Regions from separate parts of the Rhizobium sp. YS-1r genome, predicted to be linked through region 2. Evidence: riboswitches for the same ligand, from Rfam matches in the RefSeq annotation. Region 2 holds a riboswitch; each other region holds the start of a gene.
The links. Region 2 has a riboswitch for thiamine pyrophosphate ahead of thiM (hydroxyethylthiazole kinase). Riboswitches for the same ligand answer to the same signal wherever they lie in the genome.
Positions count from the first base shown of each region.

Region 1 (5,684 bases), on a different contig from region 2:
ATGACGCAAGAGGGCGGGGACGAAAGGGAGTGATTTTTTCTGCCGGCTTCGGTCAAGGCCTTGATTTGCCTCACCACACCCCCTCTGCCCTACCGGGCATCTCCCCCTCAAGTGCAGGGGAATTGCATATAATAAACATGCTATGGCTTCCGTGGAATGATGAAGCGGGCAGCATGCTCGATTCCCATATGCGATAGCCCTCCCCTCAAGTGGGGAGATCGGATCGACGCACCGGCTTCCTCAAACAAGCCCGCTTCGGTTAGATCGACGGCCTGCTGCCCAGCAAACGCTAAATGAGGCCAAGAGGGGAGCGGGCATGTGCTTGAATCCTCAGGTCAAGCACAGCAATGAGGAATACCTCCGCCGGAAGATCGGCGGAGGCTTTGATGCATCAATCCTTTCCGACCGGCATGTAGAGGTCGCCGCCGTCGCGGTATTTCGCGGCCATCGCCTCCAGCCCCTCCTTCTGCGCTTCGGCACGGATGTCGTGCGAAATCCGCATGGAGCAGAATTTCGGACCGCACATGGAGCAGAAATGCGCCACCTTGTGTGCCTCCTTCGGCAGCGTCTCGTCATGGAAATTGCGCGCCGTTTCCGGATCGAGCGACAGGTTGAACTGGTCCTCCCAGCGGAACTCGAACCGGGCGCGCGACAGCGCATCGTCGCGGATGCGAGCGGCGGGATGCCCTTTGGCAAGATCGGCCGCATGCGCGGCGATCTTGTAGGTGACGACGCCGACCTTGACGTCGTCGCGGTCCGGCAGGCCGAGATGTTCCTTCGGCGTGACGTAGCAGAGCATGGCCGTGCCGAACCAGCCGATCATCGCCGCACCAATGCCGGACGTGATGTGGTCATAGCCCGGCGCGATATCGGTCGTCAGTGGCCCAAGCGTATAGAACGGCGCTTCGCCGCAGACCTTCAGCTGCTTGTCCATGTTTTCCTTGATCTTGTGCATCGGCACATGGCCGGGGCCTTCAATCATCACCTGGCAGTCCTTCGCCCAGGCGATCTGCGTCAATTCGCCGAGCGTTTCCAGCTCCGCGAACTGCGCCGCATCGTTGGCGTCGGCGATCGAGCCGGGGCGCAGCCCGTCGCCGAGCGAGAAGGAGACGTCATAGGCGCGGCAGATGTCGCAGATCTCTTCAAAGTGCTCGTAGAGAAAGCTCTCCTTGTGGTGATGCAGACACCACTTGGCCATGATCGATCCGCCGCGCGAGACGATGCCGGTGACGCGGTCGACGGTGAGCGGAATGTAGGCAAGCCGGACGCCGGCATGGATGGTGAAATAGTCGACGCCCTGTTCGGCCTGCTCGATCAGCGTGTCGCGGAAAACTTCCCAGGTGAGATCCTCGGCAATGCCGTTCACCTTTTCGAGCGCCTGGTAGAGCGGCACCGTGCCGATCGGGACCGGCGAGTTGCGGATGATCCATTCGCGGATGTTATGGATGTTGCGGCCGGTCGACAGGTCCATGACCGTATCGGCGCCCCAGCGGATCGCCCAGACCATTTTCTCGACCTCTTCGGCCATCGACGAGGTGACGGCCGAATTGCCGATATTGGCGTTGATCTTCACCAGGAAGTTCCGGCCGATAATCATCGGTTCGGTCTCCGGATGGTTGATATTGGCGGGGATGATCGCCCGGCCGGCGGCGACTTCCTGGCGCACGAATTCCGGCGTCACAAAGTCTGGCACGTGCGCCCCAAAACTTTCGCCATCGCGGGCAAGTGCTTCTTTCGCAGCCTGCCGTCCGAGATTTTCCCGGATCGCGATGAACTCCATTTCCGGCGTTATGATCCCGGCCCGCGCATAGGCGAGCTGGGTGACGGCCAGGCCCGCTTTCGCCTTCAACGGCGCATTGCGAACCGGGAATTCCGGCGTCAGGCGATCGCCGGTGACAAAGCCGTTGTCCTCCGGCTTGACGATGCGTCCCTCATAGGTCTCCACGTCGCCGCGGGCCTTGATCCAGCTTTCGCGAAGACGCGGCAGGCCGGATTCAATGCTGATCGTCGCACCTTCGGCCGTATAGGGGCCGGATGAGTCATAGACCGTCACCGGCGGTTCGCCGGAGGTCGGGTGCAGCGCGATCTCGCGCATCGGCACGCGGATGTCGGGATGAAGGACTCCGGGCTTCAGGACCTTCTTCGAAGCGGGAAGCGGGCCGGTGGTGACGACCGGGGTAAGCTTGGTGGTCGCGATATTCATGGTTGAGGCTCCAAGGTTTGACGTTTGGAGACCCAGTCCGGTGCTGGAATGATGGAAGAACGCCTTGAGCCGGAGCGGGAATCCCGCCATTGAGCCGTGAGCGTCCGCACCGTCCCTACGCCAGTATGAACTGGATCAGGTTCAACGGGTCACTGCGCCACAATCGGCAAAGCCGTATTGCCCAGCAGTATCTCAGCCCCTTGCCGGGACCCCCCTGGTGAATCCGGACATCAGAAACCGGAGCCGCCCTCCTGTCAAGTCAGTTCGGACAGATGCCGATCGGTTGGATTTTAGCGAATCCCGCAGCCCGATTTTCAGCATGTTTCTTACCGGAATCTTATGCTTTCCGGCCTAAACATCCCGCCAGCGATGAACGCTTGAGTTCCAATTATCGGGAGACGTCGAGATGAACGAGACCATTCGCGAACTGCTGGCGAAACTGGGCAATCTGCCGGTCGCCGTGACCGAGCTGGAAGATGGCGCCGATCTTTATGCGGCGGGCCTTTCTTCCTTTGCATCCGTGCAGCTCATGCTGGGCCTCGAAGAGGCCTTCGACATCGAGTTTCCGGACAACCTGTTGAACCGCAAGTCCTTTGCCAGCATCTCGGCGATCGAGCAGACGGTATCCCACATCCTGAAAGCCAAAGAGGCCGCGTGATGAGCCTTGCCGCTGTCGCAACCGATATGAGCCTCGGCGCACGCGCCCATCGCGTGGCGAGGGTGGCCGCCGATTTCGCCGATTCCGTCGACCGCGAAGGCCGCTTCCCGAAGGAAGCCGTCGATGCCATGAAGGCCGAACGCCTGCTCGGCATCCAGATCCCCGCAGCCTTCGGCGGCGAGAGTGCAACGACGCAGGAGCTCGCGGAGATCTGCTCCATTCTGGGACAGGCCTGTGCCGCGAGCGCCATGGTCTTCGCCATGCACCAGATCAAGGTTTCGAGCCTTGTCGAGCACGGTGCCGAGAGCGAATGGCACAGGGATTTCATGCGCGAGCTTTGCGCTCGCCAGCTTCTCGTCGCCTCGGCGACGACGGAGGCCGGCATCGGCGGGAACCTGCGCAATTCCATCTGCGCCATCGAGATCGACGGCGACACCTGCCGGCTGACCAAGGATGCGACGGTGATTTCCTACGGGGAGCACGCCGACGCGATCATGGTCACCTCCCGCGCCCGTGCGGACGCGGCTCCGGGCGACCAGGTGATGACCGTCTTCAGGAAGAGCCAGTATACGCTCGAAAAGACCGTCGACTGGGATACGCTCGGCATGCGCGGCACCTGCTCGGATGGTTTCATCTTCAAGGGCGAGGCGCCCGCGGCACAGGTCTTCCCGAAGACTTTCGCCGAAATCGCCGCACAGTCCATGCTCGCAAGCTCCCACCTGCTGTGGAGCGCCGTCTGGTACGGTATCGCCGCCGATGCGGTGCTTCGCGCCCAGGCCTTCGTGCGCGCCGCCGCCCGCAAGGCGGGCGGCTCGCAGCCGCCCGGCGCGTTGCGGCTGGCCGAGGCCTCGAACCTGCTGCAGCTCCTGAAGGCCAACATCCTCTCGGGCCTCAGGGCCTACGAGGATGCCCGGGCGGATCCGGACCAGCTTTCCTCCATGGCGTTCTCGATCGCCATGAACAACGTCAAGCTCGCCTCCTCCGAGACGATCCTGACGATCATCAACCAGGCGATGATCATCTGCGGCATCATGGGCTACAAGAACGGCACGCCCTACAGCCTCGGCAGGCACCTGCGCGATGCCCATTCCGCCCAGTTGATGATCTCCAACGACCGCATCCTCGGCAACACGTCGACCATGTTGCTCGTGCAGAAACCGGACACCAGCCTTCTCGGCTGACGCCCACTTCGTCAAATGAATTGCCCTTCAAATGAATTGATTGAGGTGAAGCCAATGGACATGCAAGTTTCCTTTCTCGACCGCCTGTTCGATGCAGGCCTTCTGATCGAGACCGGCGTCGACGGTCTTTACGGCCGAAGCGGCCAGTTCGAGGACGTCATCGCCGCTTTCGAGCGACTGATCGACAGCGTGGGCGGCGCCGATGGCGCCGAGGCCATGCGCTTTCCGCCGGGCATGAACCGCGAATTCTTCGAAACCAGCGGCTATATGAAGAGCTTTCCGCAGCTTGCCGGCACGGTGCATTCCTTCTGCGGCAGCGAGCTCGACCACATGAGCCTCCTGAAATGCATGGAAGTGGGCGAAGACTGGACCAAAGGCCAGGAGGCGACCGATATCGTACTGACGCCGGCCGCCTGCTACCCGCTCTACCCGACGGTCGCACGCCGCGGCAAGCTGCCGAAATCCGGCGGCCTCTACGACCTGCAGAGCTATTGCTTCCGCCACGAACCTTCCAAAGATCCGGCCCGCCAGCAGCTTTTCCGCATGCGCGAATATGTCTGCATGGGGACCGAACAGCATGTGACGGACTTCCGCCAGCGCTGGATGGACCGCGGCGTCGAGATGATGAAGTCGGTCGGTCTCGACGTGACGATCGACGTGGCCAACGATCCGTTCTTCGGGCGTGCGGGGAAAATGCTGGTGAATAACCAGCGCGATCAGAACCTGAAGTTCGAGTTGCTGATCCCGATCACCTCGACCGCCAAACCGACCGCCTGCATGAGCTTCAACTACCATCAGGACGCGTTCGGCACGAAATGGGGCCTCTACCTGGAAGACGGCTCGACGGCGCACACCGCCTGCGTCGGCTTCGGCCTGGAGCGCATCGCACTGGCGCTCTTCCACACCCACGGCCTCGACGTGAAGGCGTGGCCGGAAAGCGTTCGCGCCGTCCTGTGGGGCTGATGCCATGACATCGGTCTTCCCCGGCCTCGATCCGGCCAGCTACATGCCGCATGTGCTCCACTCGGCGGAACGCATGTGGCCGGAAACTAATTGCTATGTCGATCTCTGGATCGAGGTGCTTTCGGCACAGAACCTTCCGCCGGAAGCCATGCTGGGCTTTACCTTGACCCAGGATTTCGAGGGCGACCAGTTCACCTTCTTCAAGGTGCCGCTGGAGGACCTTGAAACGCTCTACGGCATACGGGTAACCGAGCTGGCGATCTTCGACCGGCCGGAGCGGCATGTAGCGGAGCAGATTGCCAGAGGTAGGCTCGCGCTGATGGAACTCGACAGCTATTACCTGCCGGATACGCGCGGCGTGACCTACCACCAGGAACACGGCAAGACGACAGTGGCGATCAACCGGCTCGACCTGGAAAAGCGCGAGCTCGACTATTTCCACAATGGCGGCTTCTTCACGCTCGGCGGCGAGGATTTCGAAGGCCTGTTCCAGATGGATGCCGGGACTGACGCACTCCCCTTCCTGCCCTACACGGAATTTGCCAAGTTTCCCGCTGCCTACCCCGATATCCGGGATATCCGCGAAACGGCGTGGAAGCTGCTGCGCCATCACTACGCCCGCCGGCCGGATGAAAACCCGATCCGCGCCTTCGCGGATGTCTTCCCGGCGCAGGTGGAG
Region 1 is NZ_JPYQ01000025.1:208,365-214,048, reverse strand. Features, by position in the region: gene thiC (phosphomethylpyrimidine synthase ThiC) at 392-2,203, opposite strand; TPP riboswitch at 2,298-2,429, opposite strand; gene JL39_RS19400 (acyl carrier protein) at 2,610-2,861, shown strand; gene JL39_RS19395 (acyl-CoA dehydrogenase family protein) at 2,861-4,042, shown strand; gene JL39_RS19390 (amino acid--[acyl-carrier-protein] ligase) at 4,097-5,005, shown strand; gene JL39_RS19385 (DUF1839 family protein) at 5,010-5,684, shown strand, end outside.
Region 1: linked by a shared signal. The riboswitch ahead of thiC (phosphomethylpyrimidine synthase ThiC) and the one ahead of thiM (hydroxyethylthiazole kinase) in region 2 are both predicted to bind thiamine pyrophosphate.

Region 2 (5,684 bases):
CCCTCCTCCTCGTGCTGGCCACGGCCGAGCCTTTCACAACTCCCGCTGCAGCGCAGGAACCGGACGATGAACCCTTCGAAGAATTCTGCCTCGCTCCGGACGGCAGCGCGCGGCAGGCCTGCGTCGCCTTCTTTCTGGACGAGGACGGTTACGAGCTTTGCCTGATGGACGAAAGGGAAGGCATCGCCCGCTGCACACGCTCCTGGCATATCGAACCTGACGAAAAGCGCGACAGAGGTTCGCTTCCTCTCGGTTTCGAAGGTCCCGGCCCGGGCGAAGCCATCGAGGCATGAGGAGCGTCCGACACCAGAGCATCACCCTCTCCGCGCAGCCGCGAAGAGGGTGTCCATCCAATGTTGCATATCAATGGGCCGGACGGGTGCCGCCGCCCTTCTTTTCCGCGTCGTGGGCATGGTGGCTGTCGCGTTCCCCGCCACCGCCGGAAACCCGGCTCCGGGATTGCCGGTCGTCATCCGCCGATGGTTTCTCAGCCCTCACCGGCGCTTTGGCATTTTTATGCGAAGCACCGGGCCCGCCTTGGCGGATGCTTGCCGGGGTCTTCTGCGATGTGGACATGGAACAACTCCTATCGGTCTTGCTGATAGCCCTGATGGGTCGTGTTGATCTTCGTATTGCCCTGCTGACCCTGCTTGCCGGGATCATTGGCGGCTTTGATCGTGCCGCGCCTGGTCTCTGCATGGGCCTGTTCGCCAGGCCCCTTGTGGCTCAGGTTATCGGAGGGTGTAGGGGGAAGTCTGCTGCTCATCTCGGGCCTCCTCATGGTCTTCGGTTTCCCAGACCATAACCCTTGGCATGTACCGATGTTCCTCAGTCAACGTCAGACAGCTTTGATCCGCAGCAGACGAAGCGCATTAAGGGTGACCAGCACGGTCGCGCCGGTATCGGCAAGGATTGCGGGCCAGAGCCCGGTGACGCCGAGGATCGTGGTCACCAGGAACACCGCCTTCAGGCCGAGCGCAATGGTGATGTTCTGGTAGATGTTGCGCATCGTCCGCTTCGAGAGCTCGATCATGTCGGCGATGTCCAGGACCCGCCCATGCAGCGCGGCCGCGTCGGCAGTCTCAAGCGCGACATCCGTGCCGCCGCCGATCGCAATCCCCACATCCGCAGCAGCAAGCGCCGGTGCATCGTTGATGCCGTCACCGACCTTGCCGACCACGAAACCCTCACGCTTCAGTTCGCCGACGATGCGGCTCTTGTCTTCCGGCATCAGCTCGGCTCGCACCTCGACGTTGAGTTCCTTGCCGATTGCAGACGCCGTGCGGGCATTGTCGCCCGTCAGCATTACGGTTTTCACGCCGGCGTCAGAGAGTGCTTTCAGTCCCGCCATGGCGTCGGGGCGTGGCTGGTCGCGCATGGCGATCGCGCCGGCCAGGACGCCACCGACGATCAGCACGGACACGGTCTTGCCTTCGTCGTTGAGGCCGGCGATCCGCCGGGAATGGGCCATCGGCAGCGATACCCGTTCGGCCGCCGCCTTTGGCGAACACAGAAAGACTTCCTGGCCTTCGACCGTGGCGGCGACACCCTTGCCATTCAGGGATCTGGCATCCGACACAGCGGGAATATCCACCTCATCCTCGGCCGCCTTGGCGAGGATTGCGACGGCCAGCGGATGGCTCGAGCCGGTTTCAAGCGCCGCGGCGTAACGCAGCACGTCTTCGGCGTTGCGGCCGAAGGCGATCACGTCCGTCACCTGCGGCTTGCCCGCGGTCAGTGTTCCGGTCTTGTCGAGCGCCACGGCCGTCAGCTTGCCGAGCGTTTCCAGAACGGCACCGCCCTTCATCAGCAAGCCGCGACGGGCACCGGAGGAAAGCGAAGCAGCGATCGCAGCCGGCGTCGAGATGACCAGCGCACAGGGGCAGCCGATCAGCAGGATCGCCAGGCCCTTGTAGATCCACACCCCCCAGGCGGCACCGGCCACAAGCGGCGGCAGGATGGCAACCAGAGCGGCAACCACCACGACGCCGGGTGTGTAATAGCGTGAAAAACGGTCGATGAAACGCTCGGTCGGCGCCTTCTTCTCCTGCGCCTCCTCGACCATCCGGACAATGCGGGCGATCGTGTTGTCCTCCGCGGCAGCCGTCACCCGTACGCGCAGCGCCGCATCGCCGTTAATCGTGCCGGCGAAAACCTTATCGCCCACGCCTTTGACGACCGGCGTGCTTTCCCCCGTCACCGGCGCCTGGTCGACCGCGCTCGTGCCGGCGACGATGACGCCATCCGCCGAAATCCGATCGCCTGGCCGCACGAGGATGACAGAGCCGACCGCCAGGTTCTCGGCCGGCACCTCACGGGTCTGCCCGTTCACCTCCAGCAACGCGTTCTTCGGGACCAGCGCCGTGAGGCTGCGGATGCTCTGGCGCGCCTTGCCGGCTGCGACCCCTTCCAGAAGTTCGCCGACGAGGAAGAGGAAGACCACGGCGGCAGCCTCTTCCGAGGCATTGATGACGACCGCTCCGACGGCGGCAATGGTCATCAGCATCTCGATCGAAAACGGCGTGCCGGCAAGGGCTGCCATGACGGCGCGACGGGCGATCGGCACAAGACCGATCAGCATGGCGGCCGAGAATATGTAGGTGTCATAGGCCGGCACCAGATGGCCGAGCCCATAGGCAACTGCGAGCGCCGCACCGGCAAGGATAGTCAGCCGGCCTTTGGCGCTCTTCCACCACGGTCCTTCCGTCAGCCCATGGTCGTGACCATGAAGGCCTTCAATCTCCCTGGCGCCATGTGTGGAGTGGCTGCCGTCGTTGTGGTCATGGCTGTGATCGTGTCCGCCATCGTGATCATGCTCATGCCCCGTCGTAGTTGGCGCCTTCCTGCCGAGCGCCCGCAGCGAATAACCAAGCCCGGTCACCTTTTTCTCGATCGCGCCCAGGTCGCTCGTTTCGTCATGGCTCACTGTCATCGTACCGGCGGCGACGGATACTGAGACATCCTCGACGCCCGGCATGCGGCGCACTGCCGTGTCGATCTTGGTCGCACAACTTGCGCAATCCATGCCGCCAACCTTGTACCGAGCCTGATTTGTCGCTGCCATTTCTCTTCCTTTCGGGATCGAGCACTTCCTTACAACCTCCAGCCACTAGAGCTTCAAGGGTATTTTTCAGAAAAATTCGCTGGCGGTCGCAGGCCGATCTGCGGTAAGCCTTGTCCCAGACAGGGGCGTCCGGCGTAAAGCTGGGCTGAGAAGTACCCTTTGAACCTGAACCAGATCATGCTGGCGGAGGGAGTCGTTCGGTTCTTCGATCAGAAGAACCCATGCGTCTGCCCCGCCGAACGAGGCGAGAATGCAGACCACACAGACTCCAGGCCAATTGCTGACTGCGATGCGTGCGAAAAATCCGCTTGTCCAGAACATCACCAATTTCGTGGCGATGAATATCGCGGCGAATGTGATGCTCGCTGCCGGCGCCTCGCCCGCCATGGTGCATACGAAAGAGGAGGCCGGCGAATTTGCCAGTATCGCATCTGCGCTGACGATCAATATCGGAACGCTTTCGCCGGATTTCCTGGCTGGCATGAAGGAAGCTGCGAAAGCCGCTGGCGAAACCGGCAAGCCCTGGGTGCTCGATCCGGTCGCCCATTTCGCCACCGCCTACCGCCGCGCTGCTGTCGCCGAACTCATGAAGCTGAAACCCACGATCGTGCGTGGCAATGCCTCCGAGATCATTGCGCAGGCAGGCAGCCAGTCGAGCGGCCACGGCGTTGACAGCGGCGATCCGACCGAGGCGGCGGAAGGTTCGGCGATCGCGCTTGCCCGGCAGAGCGGCTCCATCGTCGCGGTTACCGGTGAAGTGGATTTCGTCACCGACGGCCAGCACTCGGTTCGCATCATGGGCGGTTCAGCGCTGATGCCACGCGTCACTGCCCTCGGCTGCTCGCTCACCTGCCTCGTTGGCGCCTTTGCGGCGGCAAACCCGGAAGGACCGTTCGAGGCGACGGCGGCGGCACTCGCCATGTTCGCGGTCGCTGGCGAGGAAGCGGCTATCAGTGCCGCCGGACCAGGCTCCTTCTTGCCCCTCTTTCTCGATCGCCTTGCAACACTTTCGCCCGAGACGCTCGATACCAAAGCCAGGATCGTCAGCGCATGAAGAATTTCGACCTTTCCGTCTATCTCGTCCTCGATCCCGATCTCTGCCGCGAAATCGGCATGGTGGAGACTGCCCGGCTTGCCGTCGAGGGCGGCGCTACGATCGTGCAGCTCCGCGACAAGCACGCGGATACGGCGCAGATCATCGAGACCGGCCGTGCCCTGAAGGCAGCGCTTGCCGGCGCCAGAGTGCCACTGATCGTCAATGACGATGTCGAGGCGGCGATCGCAATCGGTGCCGCAGGCCTGCATGTCGGTCAGAGCGACATGGTCGCGGCTATCGCCCGCGAGCGCATTGGCCGGGACATGATCCTCGGTCTCTCGGTCGAAACCGAGGAACTGGCGCAACGCATCGATACCTCCGTCGTGGACTATGTCGGCATCGGCCCGGTCTTTGCGACCGTCACCAAGCCGGACCACAAGCAACCGATCGGCTTCGACGGACTTGCCCGCATCGTCGCAGCAGCACCCGTGCCGGCTGTCGCGATAGGCGGCGTCAAGGCGGAACATGCTGGCCCAGCACTTGCCGCCGGCGCGAGAGGCATCGCCGTCGTCTCCGCGATCTGCGGCCAGCCGGACCCCAAAGCCGCCGCCCGCAGGATTGCCGAGGAAATCGAAAGGGCACGCGCATGATCCGCAATATTCTTTCCATCGCCGGTTCCGATCCCTCCGGCGGCGCCGGCATTCAGGCCGACCTCAAGACGTTTTCGGCACGCGGCACCTATGGCATGGCCGTGCTGACGGCGCTGACCGCGCAGAACACGCAAGGGGTCACGGGTGTGCATCCGGTGCCTGCCGAGTTCGTCGCGGAGCAGATCCGCACCATTTTCGCGGATGTGCGGGTGGATGCGGTAAAGATCGGCATGATTGCCAATACCGAGATTGCCGAAACGGTTGCGGATGTGCTCAAGCCCTATCGCGATAGCCTGCCGATCGTGCTCGACCCGGTAATGATCGCCAAGGGAGGCTCCCCGCTGCTTGCTTCGGAGGCGATGGATGCCGTCACCTATCGGCTGATGCCGGTTGCCACCGTCGTCACACCCAATCTGCCGGAAACAGCCGCCCTGCTCGGCGAACCCGTCGCCACCACCCGCCAGATAATGGCCGATCAGGCCGAACGCCTGCGTAAAATCGGTCCGAAGGCGGTACTGGTGAAGGGCGGTCACCTGGAGAGCAGTGACAGCCCGGATGTCCTGGCCGATGCCTCCGGCATCCATTGGTTCGAGGGAAATCGCGTGGCGACGAAGAACACACACGGCACCGGGTGTACGCTTTCCAGCGCGATCGCCGCGGAACTCGCCAAGGGCGCCTCACCGGCCGAGGCCGTCGCGATCGCCAAAGCCTATCTCTCCGGCGCCATCGCGGCTGCCGGCACGCTCACCGTGGGAACCGGCCACGGTCCCGTGCAGCATTTTCACGAATGGTGGTAGGAACAGTCGTTCGCTCAGCCAAGCCGCATGGTGCCGGTCTGCCGGCTCCGCTCATGCCAGGAAAATGCCTCTTCGAGCAGATGAGGCGTCTGCCCGCCGCGGACTGAGGCACGTTGGAAATAGTCGGCCAGACGATC
Region 2 is NZ_JPYQ01000001.1:463,208-468,891, reverse strand. Features, by position in the region: gene JL39_RS02145 (hypothetical protein) at 1-293, shown strand, start outside; gene JL39_RS02140 (hypothetical protein) at 364-576, opposite strand; gene JL39_RS02135 (hypothetical protein) at 587-766, opposite strand; gene JL39_RS02130 (heavy metal translocating P-type ATPase) at 839-3,064, opposite strand; TPP riboswitch at 3,176-3,273, shown strand; gene thiM (hydroxyethylthiazole kinase) at 3,315-4,118, shown strand; gene thiE (thiamine phosphate synthase) at 4,115-4,750, shown strand; gene thiD (bifunctional hydroxymethylpyrimidine kinase/phosphomethylpyrimidine kinase) at 4,747-5,547, shown strand; gene JL39_RS02110 (acetyl-CoA hydrolase/transferase family protein) at 5,562-5,684, opposite strand, start outside.

Region 3 (5,684 bases), on a different contig from region 2:
ACTTGCCGAAAGGCTCGCTCTTTTCGATCATCGGTTTTTCGGCACTGGAAGGCCTGGACATCATTGGTGCGCGTTATCCGCTCCACAATTTTGGGCTTCCCTTCGGCTCTTCTCGTACGGTCTCGAACATTGCAGAAGGACCGGTGGAATTCCATCTGAAGGCCGGCAGAGCGATGATCCTTGCTCGCCCCTACGACATGACAGGACCCTGACTTTTGGCACCCCCCATCTTGAAACTCGACGATATCTTCCTGAGCTTTGGCGGCGCGCCGCTGCTCGCTGGCGCGGGCCTGCAGGTGGAGCCAGGCGACCGCATCTGCCTCGTCGGTCGCAACGGTTCCGGCAAGTCGACGCTGATGAAGATCGCCGCCGGCATGGTCGAGCCGCAGTCAGGCGAAGTCTTCCGCCATCCGGCCTCGACGATCCGCTACCTCGAACAGGCGCCGGATTTTGCCGACTATGCCACCGTGCAAGCCTATGCGGAATCAGGCCTCGGCCCGGGCGATGATCCCTATCGCGTTACCTACCTACTCGAACATCTCGGCCTCACCGGCCAGGAAGACCCAAAGACGCTTTCGGGCGGCGAATCCCGCCGCGCCGCGCTCGCCCGTGTGATGGCACCCGAGCCGGACATCCTGATGCTGGATGAGCCGACCAACCATCTCGACCTGCCGACCATCGAATGGCTGGAAGACGAGTTGCGGAAAACAAGGAGCGCACTGGTACTGATTTCCCACGATAGGCGCTTCCTCGAACGGGTTTCGACCGCGACCGTCTGGCTCGACCGCGGCATCTCCCGCCGTCTCGACAAGGGGTTCGCTCATTTTGAAGCATGGCGTGACGAAGTGCTGGAGGCTGAGGAGCTGGAACAGCACAAGCTCGGCAAGGCGATCGAGCGCGAGGAGCATTGGCTGCGTTATGGCGTGACCGCGCGCCGCAAGCGCAACATGCGGCGCCTCGGCGATCTGCAATCCATGCGAGCAGCCTATCGCGGCCACAAAGGGCCCCAAGGGACCGTCCAGGCGCAGGTCACCGAAGGTCGTGAATCGGGCAAGCTTGTGATCGAGGCGGAGAACATCACCAAAGCCTATGACCGGCAGATCGTCGCACCTTTTTCGATCCGGATTCATCGCGGCGACCGGATCGGCCTCGTAGGGCCTAATGGCGCGGGCAAGACGACATTGCTCAAGATGCTGACCGGGCAGCTCGCACCAGATAGCGGTACCGTCAAGCTCGGCACCAATCTTGAGATCGCAACGCTCGACCAGAAGCGCGAGAACCTGAATCCGGAGGAGACGCTCTCCCACTACCTGACAGACGGCCGCGGGGAGACGTTGCTGGTCAATGGCGAGCAGCGGCATGTCGCAGGCTACATGAAGGACTTCTTGTTCCAGCCGGAACAGATCAGGACACCGATCAGGAGCCTTTCCGGTGGTGAACGTGCCCGCCTGATGCTCGCCCGCATCATGGCGAAGCCCTCGAACCTCTTGATTCTCGACGAACCCACCAACGACCTCGACATCGAAACGCTGGATCTGCTGCAGGAAATTGTCGCCGGCTACAACGGCACGGTGATCCTCGTCAGCCATGATCGCGATTTCCTGGACCGCACCGTGACCTCGACGATCGCCCCGGCCAATCCGGAGGCGCCGGACGGGCGGTGGATCGAATATGCCGGCGGCTATACGGACATGCTGGCCCAACGGAGAGGCGCGATCGAGGAGAAGCGCAAGACGGAGAGAACGGAACGGCAGAAGACAGAGGCCGCCGCGCCGCCGGCCGAAACCTCCAAGGCCAAGGGAAAGCTCTCCTATAAGCAGAAATTCGCACTCGAAAACCTGCCGAAGGAAATTGCCAAGGCGGAGGAAGAAATTGCTGTCCGCGAGAAGAAGATGGCGGACCCGAACCTCTTTTCCAAAGACCCTGCCGCCTTCCACAAGCTTGCGGCGGAAATGGAAAGCCTGCGCGAAAGACTGACGAAAATGGAAGAAGAATGGCTCGAGCTCGAGATGCTGCGGGAAGAGCTGGAGAGCTGAACTAACGAATTATTAACTCTAATAACCGTTTCGGCAGAGGCGTCTGTCGCAAAACGGAACAAGCCACCATCCTGCTCGTTCTGCCTGCGTTCATGGTCGAGGCGCCAGTCGTCGCCCTCGATCCGAATTAAGGACCGGAAACCGTGCGGGGACGTCCAATGCTGACAAATGTAACGCGTCGTCGGCCACCCAGTGAGGTGACGAGTCAACGGGTGCTGATCGTGGAGGATGAGTTCCTGATCGCTCTCGATATCGCCGAAACTGTCGAAAATATGGGACTGAAGGTGGCGGGTTTTGCCAATGCCCGAAAACATGCCCTGGAACTGGCGCCGCGCGCCGATATCGCGATCGTCGACGTCAATCTGACCGATGGAAGGACCGGTCCGGAGATTGGACGGCAGCTTGCCGAACGATATGGCGTGACGGTCATCTTCATGACCGCGACCCCTGATGATCTCGAAGATGGCGTGGAAGGTTCTCTCGGTGTTCTCACCAAGCCCGTCATGCCGGAGGTCATGGAAAGGACGATCGATTATGCCATTGCCAACCGGCTTCACGGCATGGCAGCCGTTCCGCGCGAACTCAAGGTGTTCCGCCGGAACCCGCACCACTAGAGAAAAACCCTGGCTGCGATGTCGGTTTTACATTCTCTTACTCATCCTTGGGGCGAACGCGCCCATGTGCGTTGGATGGGGACAAAGAGGAAAAAACATGTACGGCTGCAGCTTCCGGGATCCGGACGGCCACGTCTGGGAAATCATGTAGATGGATATGAGCGCTGCCTGATCGCGGCGCAGCCTCTTGCCAGCCGATCCCACCGCCGCTACACCTGATTCGCTCTAACGGGGTGCCACGCCAGTGTGGCTGAGAGGCTTTGCCAACCCGCGGAACCTGATCCGGTTAAGACCGGCGGAGGGATTAGACGGCTTCCCATCAGCGCCTATTCCCACAATCAAAAGAGGAGGCGCTGATGCGCAAGATCGTTCTTTCGATGTTCGCGGCCGCAGCCGCCCTTTCCTTTTCACTGTCCGCTCAGGCGCAGGAAAAGACACTGACTGTCTATACGTATGAAAGCTTCGTCTCCGACTGGGGGCCCGGCCCGAAGGTCAAGGAAGCCTTCGAAAAGAGCTGCACCTGCAGGCTCAACTTCGTCGGCGTTGCCGATGGTGTGGCGCTCCTCACCCGCCTCAAGCTCGAAGGCGAGAAGACGGATGCCGATATCGCGCTCGGCCTGGACACCAACCTGATTTCGGAAGCCAAGGCAACCGGCCTTTTCGAGCCGCACGGCCTCGATACATCCGCGATCAGTGTGCCTGGAAATTATACCGACGATACGTTCATCCCCTATGACTACGGTCATTTTGCCGTCGTCTACGATACGCAGGTGATGAAGAATCCGCCCAATAGCCTGAAGGAACTGGTGGAAGGCGACCCTTCGCAGAAAATCGCAATCGAAGATCCGCGCACCTCGACGCCGGGACTAGGCCTGCTGCTCTGGGTGAGGTCGGTCTACGGCGACAAGGCGCCGGAAGCCTGGGCGAAACTCAGGAAGCGCGTGCTGACAGTCACCCCCGGCTGGTCGGAAGCCTATGGCCTTCTCACAAAGGGCGAGGTGCCGATGGTCTTCTCCTACACCACTTCGCCTGCCTATCACATGGTCGAGGAAAAGACCGAACGCTACCAGGCCGCATCCTTCTCGGAGGGCCACTACATCCAGATCGAGGTGGCCGGCATGTTGACAAACGCGTCCGACAAGGATCTGGCCAAACAGTTCCTCAGGTTCATGGTCTCGCCAGTCTTTCAGGACATTATCCCCACCACCAACTGGATGATGCCGATTTCGAAGACATCCGAGCCGTTGCCGGACGCCTTCGACAAGCTCGTGCAGCCGAAAACGACCTTCCTGATGGGCTCGGACGAGGTGGCGAAGAATCGGCAGGCCTGGATCGACGAATGGCTGACCGCCATGAGCATGAACTAAGACCTCCGCCTTGCTGACCCGCGCCCAACGACGACGGGGGATTGCCTGGGGCCTGCTGAGCCTCCTTGGCATCACCCTCTTCGTCGGCATTGCTGTCACCGCACTGCTTTCATGGGATGCCGGGGACACAGGAGCCCGGCTCTTCACGGCCTATACCTGGCGGATCCTGCGCTTCACCCTATGGCAGGCTGTGCTTTCGACACTGCTCTCCATCGCCTTTGCCATACCCGTTACGCTGGCGCTTGCGCGCCGCCCCCGTTTTCCAGGACGTGTCTGGATGATCCGGTTGATGGCGGTTCCCATGGGCCTGCCGGTGCTGATCGGCGCATTGGGTCTTATCGGCATCTGGGGCCGGCAGGGTGTGATCAACAGCCTGCTGTTGAAACTCGGCCTCGACCAGCCAGTCAGCATCTACGGACTTACCGGCATTCTGCTGGCCCATGTCTTCTTCAACCTGCCGCTCGCCGCCCGGCTGCTGCTCGCCGCGCTGGAGCGGCTTCCGGCGGAATACTGGCAGCTCGCCTCCAGCCTCGGCATGCGACCATTTTCGGTCTTTCGGTTCATCGAGTGGCCGGCTGTGCAACGCGTCATACCCGGCATTGCCGGCCTGATCTTCATGCTCTGCGCCACCAGTTTCACGCTCGTGCTCGTGCTCGGCGGTGGACCTGCGGCAACGACGCTCGAAGTTGCGATCTACCAATCGCTGCGTTTCGATTTCGACCCGCCGCGCGCCGTCGCGCTCGCGATCCTGCAGATCGGCATTACCGCGCTGATCCTGATCGCCATGGCGCGGTTTCCCATACCGGACGATGCGGGCATGACAGCAGGTCAGGCGACCCGCCGTTTCGACGGCCGGACCGTGCCCGCACGACTTTGGGATGCGTTCGCCATTTCGGTCGCCACCGCCTTTCTGGTTCTGCCGTTGGCATCGATTGTCTCTGCCGGGCTGAAGGCCGATCTCTGGAAACTTGCGACCAGCATCGCCTTCCTTCGCGCCGCATGGACGAGTTTTGCCATCGCCCTTACCGCCGGCTTGCTCGCCGTCCTTACATCGCTGGCAATCATTGCCGCGCGGGGGTCTGTAGCCGATATGAAGCGACCTGGAAAAGTCGCCGGAGGATTCTCCGCCCTGCTTGGCGGCATGTCCTCCCTGGTACTCCTGGTCCCGCCTGTCGTGCTTGGGACCGGCTGGTTCCTCACGCTGCGCCCGATCGGCGATGTGACCCGTTTTGCGCCGGCTTTGCTGGCGTTGATCAACATGCTGATGGCGTTACCCTTCGTCATGCGCGTGCTCGCGCCGGCAATTGAGACCCATCGTCAGCAATCGGGCAGGCTATCGGCAAGTCTCGGGATTTCCGGCTTGGCAAAGCTTCAACGAATCGACCTGCCCGTCCTGATAAGACCCCTTTTGACGGCCCTCTCCTTTGCGATGGCCCTGTCGCTCGGCGATCTCGGCGCGGTAGCACTATTCGGCTCCAACGATCTCACGACGCTTCCCTGGCTTGTCTACAGCCGGCTATCCAGCTATCGCACCAACGACGCTGACGGGCTGGCACTCCTCCTCGGCATCATCTGCCTGTTGCTGACCATGCTCGGCACGGTCGGCCAAAAGGAGGCGAGACATGACTGATGGCGTCGTGCTGGACAAGGTCGAACTCCGGCTTGGC
Region 3 is NZ_JPYQ01000055.1:207,112-212,795, reverse strand. Features, by position in the region: gene JL39_RS23770 (thiamine diphosphokinase) at 1-212, shown strand, start outside; gene JL39_RS23765 (ABC-F family ATP-binding cassette domain-containing protein) at 216-2,036, shown strand; gene JL39_RS23760 (response regulator) at 2,195-2,650, shown strand; TPP riboswitch at 2,870-2,971, shown strand; gene thiB (thiamine ABC transporter substrate binding subunit) at 3,028-4,017, shown strand; gene thiP (thiamine/thiamine pyrophosphate ABC transporter permease ThiP) at 4,028-5,647, shown strand; gene JL39_RS23745 (ATP-binding cassette domain-containing protein) at 5,640-5,684, shown strand, end outside.
Region 3: linked by a shared signal. The riboswitch ahead of thiB (thiamine ABC transporter substrate binding subunit) and the one ahead of thiM (hydroxyethylthiazole kinase) in region 2 are both predicted to bind thiamine pyrophosphate.